Regions from separate parts of the Acidovorax sacchari genome, predicted to be linked through region 1. Evidence: predicted binding sites of a transcription regulator. Region 1 holds the regulator's gene; the other holds the start of a gene.
The links. The regulator NrdR, encoded in region 1, represses ribonucleotide reductase genes. The targets are predictions, from matches to a motif close to CACNANATNTNGTG.
Positions count from the first base shown of each region.

Region 2: ACGHC0_RS04165 (ribonucleoside-diphosphate reductase subunit alpha) is a predicted target of NrdR. The motif match lies at 2,585-2,598, and genes of this name have one in related genera.

Region 1 covers NZ_AP035783.1:2,702,338-2,706,754, reverse strand. The annotation lists gene ACGHC0_RS12250 (lytic transglycosylase domain-containing protein) at 1-315, shown strand, start outside; ZMP/ZTP riboswitch at 357-515, shown strand; gene glyA (serine hydroxymethyltransferase) at 554-1,798, shown strand; gene nrdR (transcriptional regulator NrdR) at 1,832-2,281, shown strand; gene ACGHC0_RS12235 (hypothetical protein) at 2,425-4,417, shown strand, end outside.
Region 2 covers NZ_AP035783.1:914,045-918,461, forward strand. The annotation lists gene ACGHC0_RS04165 (ribonucleoside-diphosphate reductase subunit alpha) at 1-2,472, opposite strand, end outside; gene ampD (1,6-anhydro-N-acetylmuramyl-L-alanine amidase AmpD) at 2,840-3,472, opposite strand; gene ACGHC0_RS04175 (sigma-54-dependent transcriptional regulator) at 3,459-4,417, opposite strand, start outside.

The sequences.
Region 1 (4,417 bases):
GAATGCATCGCCCGCGCCGGCTCCCTCGAAGGCGGGCTGCGCTACTACGTGGGCGCGGCCAACCTGGCCGATGACGGCGGGTACGCGATCAAGGTCATGGCGGAGCACATGCGCCTGCGCCAGGTGGCCAACGGCCGCAACGTGCCGATCTTCACGCCGCCTGCGCCGGCCGCTCCCGCGACGACGCCCCCGATGCTGTCCACCCAGGCCCCGGCGCAGACCACGCTGCCGGCCAAGGCCGCGGGTACCGCCGATGCGTCGCCCGCCGTTTCCTCGGGCGAGGACAAGCTCGCGATGCTCACCCCGGGGCTCTGACGCTCGCGGCGGTGCCATCCCGCCCTGCCGTCCGCTACACTCGAGGGGTACGCGACTGGCGATAGGCGCGGTGCATCCGCGAAGGCGGGCACCGCCGCTGACGTGGAAACCGGCAGGCACTTCATCCTGCGAACCACTGGGAAGCGTGCCGCACGGGCTGCAGGGCCCGTTGTGTTCCGCCGTTCGCCTGGGCAGCCCTTGTTTTTCCAAGGGACACCATTCACAGGACTGCCACGCCATGTACCAACGCAATATTCTTGTCGAACAAGCCGATCCCGAAGTGTGGGCCGCCATCCAGGCCGAGAACCTGCGCCAGGAGCAGCACATCGAACTGATCGCCAGCGAGAACTACGCCTCGCCCGCCGTCATGGCGGCCCAGGGCTCGCAGCTCACCAACAAGTACGCAGAAGGCTATCCCGGCAAGCGCTACTACGGCGGCTGCGAGAACGTGGACGTGGTCGAGCAGCTGGCCATCGACCGCGTGAAGAAGCTCTTCGGCGCCGATGCCGCCAACGTGCAGCCCAATTCCGGCTCGCAGGCCAACCAGGCCGTGCTGCTCGCCTTCCTGAAGCCCGGCGACACCATCCTGGGCATGAGCCTCGCCGAAGGCGGCCACCTGACGCACGGCATGCCGCTCAACATGAGCGGCAAGTGGTTCAACATCGTGTCGTACGGCCTGAACGAGAAGGAAGAGATTGACTACGACGCGCTGGAAGCCAAGGCCCGCGAGCACAAGCCCAAGCTGATCATCGCCGGCGCATCCGCCTATTCCCTGCGCATCGATTTCGAACGCTTCGCGAAGATCGCCAAGGAAGTCGGCGCCATCTTCTGGGTGGACATCGCCCACTATGCGGGCCTCGTGGTCGCGGGCGAGTACCCCAACCCCGTGCCTTTCGCCGATGTGGTCACTTCCACGACGCACAAGAGCCTGCGCGGCCCGCGCGGCGGCATCATCCTCATGAAGGCCGAACACGAGAAGGCGATCAACTCCGCCATCTTCCCGGGCCTGCAGGGCGGCCCGCTGGAGCACGTCATCGCCGCCAAGGCCGTGGCCTTCAAGGAAGCGCTGACGCCCGAGTTCAAGGCCTACCAGCAGCAGGTCGCGAAGAATGCCAAGGTGTTCGCCGAGACGCTGATCGAGCGCGGCCTGCGCATCATCAGCGGCCGCACCGAAAGCCACGTCATGCTGGTGGACCTGCGCGCCAAGGGCATCACCGGCAAGGCGGCCGAAGCGGCACTGGGCCAGGCCCACATCACCATCAACAAGAACTCCATCCCGAACGATCCGGAAAAGCCGATGGTGACGAGCGGCATCCGCGTGGGCACGCCCGCGATCACGACGCGCGGCTTCAAGGAAGAGGAAACGCGCATCACCGCGAACCTGGTGGCCGACGTGCTGGAGAACCCGCACGACGAAGCCAACCTGGCCGCGGTGCGCGAGAAGGTGCACGCGCTCACGAGCCGCTTCCCGGTCTATCGCTGACCGCAGCGCAGCCTCGAGACCGCCGCCCCCGCAATGAAGTGCCCGTTCTGCAGCCACCCCGAGACGCAGGTCGTCGAGACGCGCGTGGCCGAGGACGGGGACTTCGTGCGGCGGCGCCGGCAGTGCGGGGCCTGCGACAAGCGCTTCACGACCTATGAGCGCCCGGAAGTCAGCTTCCCCAACGTGGTGAAGAAGGACGGCCGGCGCATCGAATACGACCGCAGCAAGCTCATCGGCTCGTTCAGCATCGCGCTGCGCAAGCGGCCGGTGAGCACCACGCAGATCGACAGCGCCATCGAGCGCATCGAGGAAAAGCTGCTCAACCTCGGGCAGCGCGAAGTGCTGTCCAGCCGCATCGGCGAACTGGTGATGCGCGAGCTCAAGAAACTCGACAAGGTCGCCTACATCCGCTTCGCGAGCGTGTACCGGAGCTTCGAGGACATCGACGAGTTCCGGGCGCTCGTGGACGAGGTGCGCAAGTAGGCTGCGTGCCCGGCGGTGCCGGCCAGGCACGGCGCGTCGGCCGTGGTCCTACGCACGGGGCGCCGCACGCGCTGCACAATCGACCGGCCCGGCCGCGCCTGCGGCGACAGCCTGGCCCCTTCCCCGATCCCCCGCATTGATCCATGCAGTCCGACGCACCGACTTCCCCGTCTTCCGCACATCCATGGCAATTCTTCCGCGCCGGCGGCGTGGACCAGGTCATCATCCGCACGGGCGCGGACATCGCGCACCTGGCCGAACTGGACCAGAAACTCTGGGTGGCGCTGGCCTGCCCCACGCGGGGCGTGGAGTTCGACCCGCGCACGCTCGACCTCATCGATACCGACGGCGACGGGCGCATCCGCCCGCCCGAACTGCTGGCGGCCTGCGCGTGGGCCTGCGAACGGCTGCGCGATCCGGATGAGCTGGCCCGGCCGGGACCTGCGCTGGCCCTCTCGGCCCTGGACGGCTCCACCGAGGACGGAGCGGCCCTGGCCGAGCAGGCCCGGCGCATCCTGGCACTGGCGGGGCGCGAGGATGCGGAATCCATCACCCTGGACGAGGTGCTGGCGCGCAGCGAGAAGCTGAATGCCCAGCGCTTCAATGGCGACGGCGTGGTGTCTCCCGCCACGGCAGAGGACGATGCGGAGGCCCGGGAGGCGCTGGAGCGCATCATGGCTACCCACGGCAGCGTGCCGGCGGTGGCCGACCAGCCGGCGGGGGTGGACCGCAAGACGGCAGAGGCATTCTTCGCCGAGGTGGACGCGCTGCAGCAATGGGCGGACGGGGTGCAGGCGCATCCGGAGGGAATGCCGCTCGGAGACCGCACGCTGCAGGCAGCCCAGGCCGTGCAGGCGGTGCGCCACAAGGTGGACGACTTCTTCACGCGGGCACGGCTGGCCGCCTACGACCCACGCGTGCGCACGGCGATGCACCCGTCGGACGACGACTATGCCGCGCTGGCACGGCTGGAGCTCTCGCCCGCCTCCGACGCCGTGGCGGCCCTGCCGCTGGCGCCCTTCACGCCCGATGGCACCCTGCCGCTGGAACGCGGCATCAATCCCGCCTGGGCCGGCGCCGTGCAGGCGCTGCGCGACAAGGCCCTGGTGCCGCTGCTGGGCGAAACAGCGCGCGCGTCGTTGTCGGAGGCGGACTGGAAGCGCACGCTGGAGGCGCTGCAGCCCTGCCTGAAGCAGCTGTCGGCACGCCCCGCGACCCACCTGGACGCACTCGATGCCGATACGGTGCGCCAGCTGCACGGCAGCGGCGTGCGCGAACGGGTGATGGCGCTGATCGCGCAGGACGAGGCCGAAAAGGCGCACAACGGCCACACGCTGGCCCTGGAAAAGCTGCTGCGCTTCAAGCGGGACCTGCTTCGGCTGCTGAACAACTTCGTCTCGTTCTCGGCCTTCTACCAGCGCGAGGGGGCGATCTTCCAGGCGGGCACGCTCTACCTGGACGCCCGCAGCTGCGACCTGACGGTGCAGGTGGCCGACGCGGGCCGCCACGCCAAGCTGGCGGGGCTGGCCAAGACCTACCTCGCCTACTGCGACTGCACGCGCAAGGGCCGGAAGATGGGCATCGTCGCGGCCTTCACGGCCGGGGATGTCGATTTCCTCTTCGTCGGCCGCAATGGCGTGTTCTACGACCGCGACGGCCTGGACTGGGATGCGACCATCACGAAGATCATCGAGAACCCTACCAGCATCGCCCAGGCCTTCTTCTCGCCCTACAAGAAGTTCCTGCGCATGATCGAGGAACAGGTGGCCAAGCGGGCGGCCGCGAGCGATTCCCGGGTGGAGAAGTCGCTGGGTGCCACGGCCGGCAACCTGGCCACCGCCCCTGGCAAGACCCTGGCGAACGCCGCGGCGCCGTCGGCGCCGGCGGGCGCATCCGACACCCAGCGCCGCATGGACGTGGGCACGGTGGCCGCGCTGGGCGTGGCCCTGGGCAGCCTGAGCGCCGTCGCCGTGGGCATCTTCGCGAAATTCGTGGACCTGGGCGCCTGGATACCGATCGCGCTGCTCGGCATCATCGTGGCCATCTCGGGACCGAGCATGCTGATCGCCTGGCTCAAGCTGCGCCAGCGCAGCCTGGGCCCGATCCTGGATGCGAGCGGCTGGGCCATCAACGGCC
Region 2 (4,417 bases), 1.8 Mb from region 1:
CACGTCGTCCCACAGGCCCAGGCGCTTGAGGTCGCGCACGAGATAGCCGTTGATGACGGTGAACTCGCCCGACAGGTTCGACTTGACCGACAGGTTGCCGAAGGACGGCTCGATCGAGGCGTCCACGCCGACGATGTTGGAGATGGTGGCCGTGGGGGCGATGGCCACGCAGTTGGAGTTGCGCATGCCGTCGCGGGCGATCTTCTGGCGCAGCGCGTCCCAGTCGAGGGTGGCGGCGCGGTCCACTTCCACGTAGCCGCCGCGGGCCTTCTCCAGCAGGTCGAGCGTGTCGATCGGCAGGATGCCGCGGTCCCAAAGCGAGCCGGGGTAGCTGGAGTACCTGCCGCGTTCCTGGGCGAGTTCGGTGGAGGCCCAGTAGGCGTAGTAGCAGATCGCTTCCATCGAGCAGTCGGCGAATTCCACCGCGGCCTGCGAGGCGTAGGGAATGCGCAGCTCGTACAGGCTGTCCTGGAAGGCCATCAGGCCCAGGCCCACCGGGCGGTGGCGCATGTTGGAGTTGCGAGCCTTCTCGACCGCGTAGTAGTTGATGTCGATCACGTTGTCGAGCATGCGCATGGCCGTGGAGATGGTCTTGCGCAGCTTGGCGTGGTCGAGCTCCTTGCCGTCCGGGCCGTCCTTCAGGTGGCGCACGAGGTTCACCGAGCCGAGGTTGCACACGGCAGTTTCGGCGTCGCTGGTGTTGAGCGTGATCTCGGTGCAGAGGTTGGACGAGTGCACCACGCCGGCGTGCTGCTGGGGCGAGCGCACGTTGCAGGCGTCCTTGAACGTGATCCAGGGGTGGCCGGTCTCGAACAGCATCGTGAGGATCTTGCGCCACAGGTCGGTGGCCTGCACGGTGCGCGAAGGCTTGATCTCGCCGCGCGCGGCCTTCTCTTCATAGGCGACGTAGGCCTTCTCGAAGTCGGCGCCGAACAGGTCGTGCAGGTCCGGCACGGAAGAGGGAGAGAACAGCGTCCAGGTGCCCTTTTCCATCACGCGGCGCATGAACAGGTCGGGGATCCAGTTGGCCGTGTTCATGTCGTGCGTGCGGCGGCGGTCGTCGCCGGTGTTCTTGCGCAGCTCCAGGAACTCCTCGATGTCGAGGTGCCAGGTTTCCAGGTAGGTGCAGACGGCACCCTTGCGCTTGCCGCCCTGGTTCACGGCCACGGCCGTGTCGTTCACCACCTTGAGGAACGGCACCACGCCCTGCGATTCGCCGTTCGTGCCCTTGATGTGGGAGCCGAGCGCGCGCACGCGGGTCCAGTCGTTGCCCAGGCCGCCCGCGAACTTGGAGAGCAGGGCGTTTTCCTTGATGGATTCGTAGATGCCGTCGAGGTCGTCGGGCACCGTGGTCAGGTAGCACGAGGACAGCTGCGAGCGCAGCGTGCCGCTGTTGAAGAGCGTGGGCGTGGACGACATGAAGTCGAACGACGACAGCACCTCGTAGAACTCGATGGCACGGGCCTCGCGGTCGGGCTCGTTCAGCGCCAGGCCCATGGCCACGCGCATGAAGAAGCACTGGGGCAGCTCGATGCGGGTCTTGCGCACGTGCAGGAAGTAGCGGTCGTACAGGGTCTGCAGGCCCAGGTAGTCGAACTGCTGGTCGCGGCCGGCATCGAGCGCGGCGCCCAGGCGGGCCAGGTCGTACTGCAGCAGGCGGGGGTCTAGCAGTTCGTTGTCCACGCCCTTCTGGATGAACTGCGGGAAGTAGGCGGCATAGGCCGGGCCCATGTCGGCGGGCACCACGTCCTGGCCCAGCACCTCGCGCACGATGGTGTGCAGCAGCAGGCGGGCGGTGGCGTAGGTGTAGTCGGGGTCCTTCTCGATCAGCGTGCGCGCGGCCAGGATGGAGGCCTTGTACACCTCGTCCATCGGGACGCCGTCATACAGGTTGCGCAGCGTCTCGGCCACGATGGGTGCGGCGTGCACGTCCTGGCCGAGGTTGGCGCAGGCGGAGTCGATCAGGCCGCGCAGGCGGGCCTCGTCGAGCGGCACGCGCTGGCCGTTGTCGATCACGTGCAGCACCGGCGTGGAGGGCACGGGCTGGCGGTCGTGCTGCTGGTGCGCACGCTCCTGGGTGCGGCGCTCGCGGTAGAGCACGTAGGCGCGGGCGACTTCATGGTGGCCGCCGCGCATGAGGCTCAGTTCCACGTTGTCCTGCACGTCCTCGATGTGGAACGTGCCGCCGCCCGGGCGCGAGCGCATGAGCGCGCGCACCACGGACTGGGTCAGGGTGTCCACCGTCTCGCGCACGCTGGCCGAGGCCGCGCCCTGGGTGCCGTGCACCGCGAGGAAGGCCTTCATCATGGCCACGGCGATCTTCTGCGGCTCGAAAGGCACGACCGCGCCATTGCGGCGGATGATCTGGTAGTGCGAGAGCGGGTGGCCGCCGGCCGCGGGCTCGGTGCCCTGCGCCGCAGGCGTCTGATCGGGTGCGGTCGTGGCGGATGATGGGCTCAGCGCAGGCTGCATACAGGAAACCTCGGTGGATGGGGTGGCAGAAAAGGACGGTGGTGTAGGCGCACACCGCCAGTTGATTGCGTAATGCGGAACGCTATAGGTAGTGGTCAAATGACTACCTGGGCACTACATGTAGTGTATCTCTTGAAATTCGATGCGTGTAGCCACGCGATGTTTCCATGCGTTGGCACGGAAGGGGGAGACCGGTCCTGGAGGCCGCGCCAGACGGTGGTTCCGGAGCGTTCAGCAAGGCCTGGCGCGTGTTGCGGGACCAGAGCGCGGCGCGGACCGGCGCCAGTGCTGGTGGGGCGCAAGGGGAGCGAGTGTCGCGATTTGCCCTCGTCCGCGCCAGCGCTTCGGGAAAACCCTTGCTCGCCGGTCAGGAGGGCTTGACTTGCGGCGGGAAGTCGATGCGCGGGCTGCCCAGCCGGGACTGCAGTTCCCGCCAGTCGAACCCCGGTCCGGGGTCCTGCTTGCGCCCGGGCGCGACATGCTCGTGGCCCGCGACGTGGGCCACGGGATAGCGTTGCGCGATGTCGCGGCACAGCGTGGCGAGCGCCTGGTACTGGGCGGGTTCGAAGGTGTCGCCTTCCAGTCCTTCCAGTTCGATGCCGATCGAGTCGTCGTTGCAGTTGTCCCGGCCCCGGTAGGCGGACGGGCCGGCATGCCATGCGCGGTCGCCGCAGTCCACGAACTGCCACACCCGACCGCTGCGCTCGATGAAGAAGTGGGCCGAGACCTGCAGGCCGCGGATGCCGGCGTAGTAGGGGTGGGCATCCCAGTCCAGCGCATTGGTGAAGAGGCGCTGGACTTCGCCGGTGCCATATTCGCCCGGGGGCAGGCTGATGGAATGCACCACGATGAGATCGATGGCGGCCCGGGTGGGGCGGGGGCCGAAGTTCGGCGAGGGCAGGGCGGTGGCGGGCAGATACCAGCCACCGTTCCAGCGCGGGCCGGCCTCGCCCGGGCCGCTGCCGCCCCGGGCATCGTTCATGGGGTCAGGAGGCTGCATGGTCGTCGGGCGCGTCGTCGTCCTGCGGCGTGGCGATGGCCAGGCGGTCGATGCGGTAGCGGATCTGCCGCAGGCTGATGCCCAGGCGGGCGGCGGTGGCCGTGCGGTTGAACCCGTGCTCGCGCAGGGCGCGCACCAGGATCTCGCGCTCCTGCTGGTCGAGCCAGCCCTGCAGGTCGCTGGGCAGGGGCACGTGGGCCGCGGGGAGCGGGTCCGCGGTGCCGGCCGGCACGCCGGGGGCCTCGGGCGCCGGGGCTGCGGCCGCGGGTGCGTGCGGCGTGCCGGCAGCGGCGTCCGCGGGGCATTCGATGTGGAGTTCGCCGCCGTCGCTCAGCGCCACGGCGCGGTGCAGCAGGTTCTCCAGTTCGCGCACGTTGCCGGTGAGCGGGTGCCGGGCGATGTCCGCCAGGGCCTCGGCGGTCAGCGGCGGCGCGGGCAGGCCGGTCTCCGCGGCGATGCGGTCGAGCAGCGCGGCGCACAGGGCGGGAAGGTCCTCGCGGCGCTCGCGCAGCGGCGGGATCACGACCTCGATCACGTTGAGGCGGTAGTAGAGATCCTGCCGGAAGCGGCCCGCCTGCACGTCGGCGGCGAGATCGCGGTGGGTGGCGCTGACGATCCGCACGTCCACGGTGTCCTCCTGGGTGGACCCCAGGGGGCGCACGCTGCGCTCCTGGATGGCGCGCAGCAGCTTGGCCTGCATGGACAGGGGCAGGTCGCCGATCTCGTCGAGGAACAGCGTGCCCCCGCGGGCGGCCTGGAAGTAGCCGTCCCGGTCCTGGCTGGCGCCGGTGTAGGAGCCCTTGCGCGCGCCGAAGAATTCCGCCTCCAGCAGGTTCTCGGGGATGGCGCCGCAGTTCACGGCCACCAGCGGGCCGTCGGCGCGCTGGCTGCAGCCGTGCAGGGCACGGGCGACGAGTTCCTTGCCGGTGCCCGATTCGCCGCGGA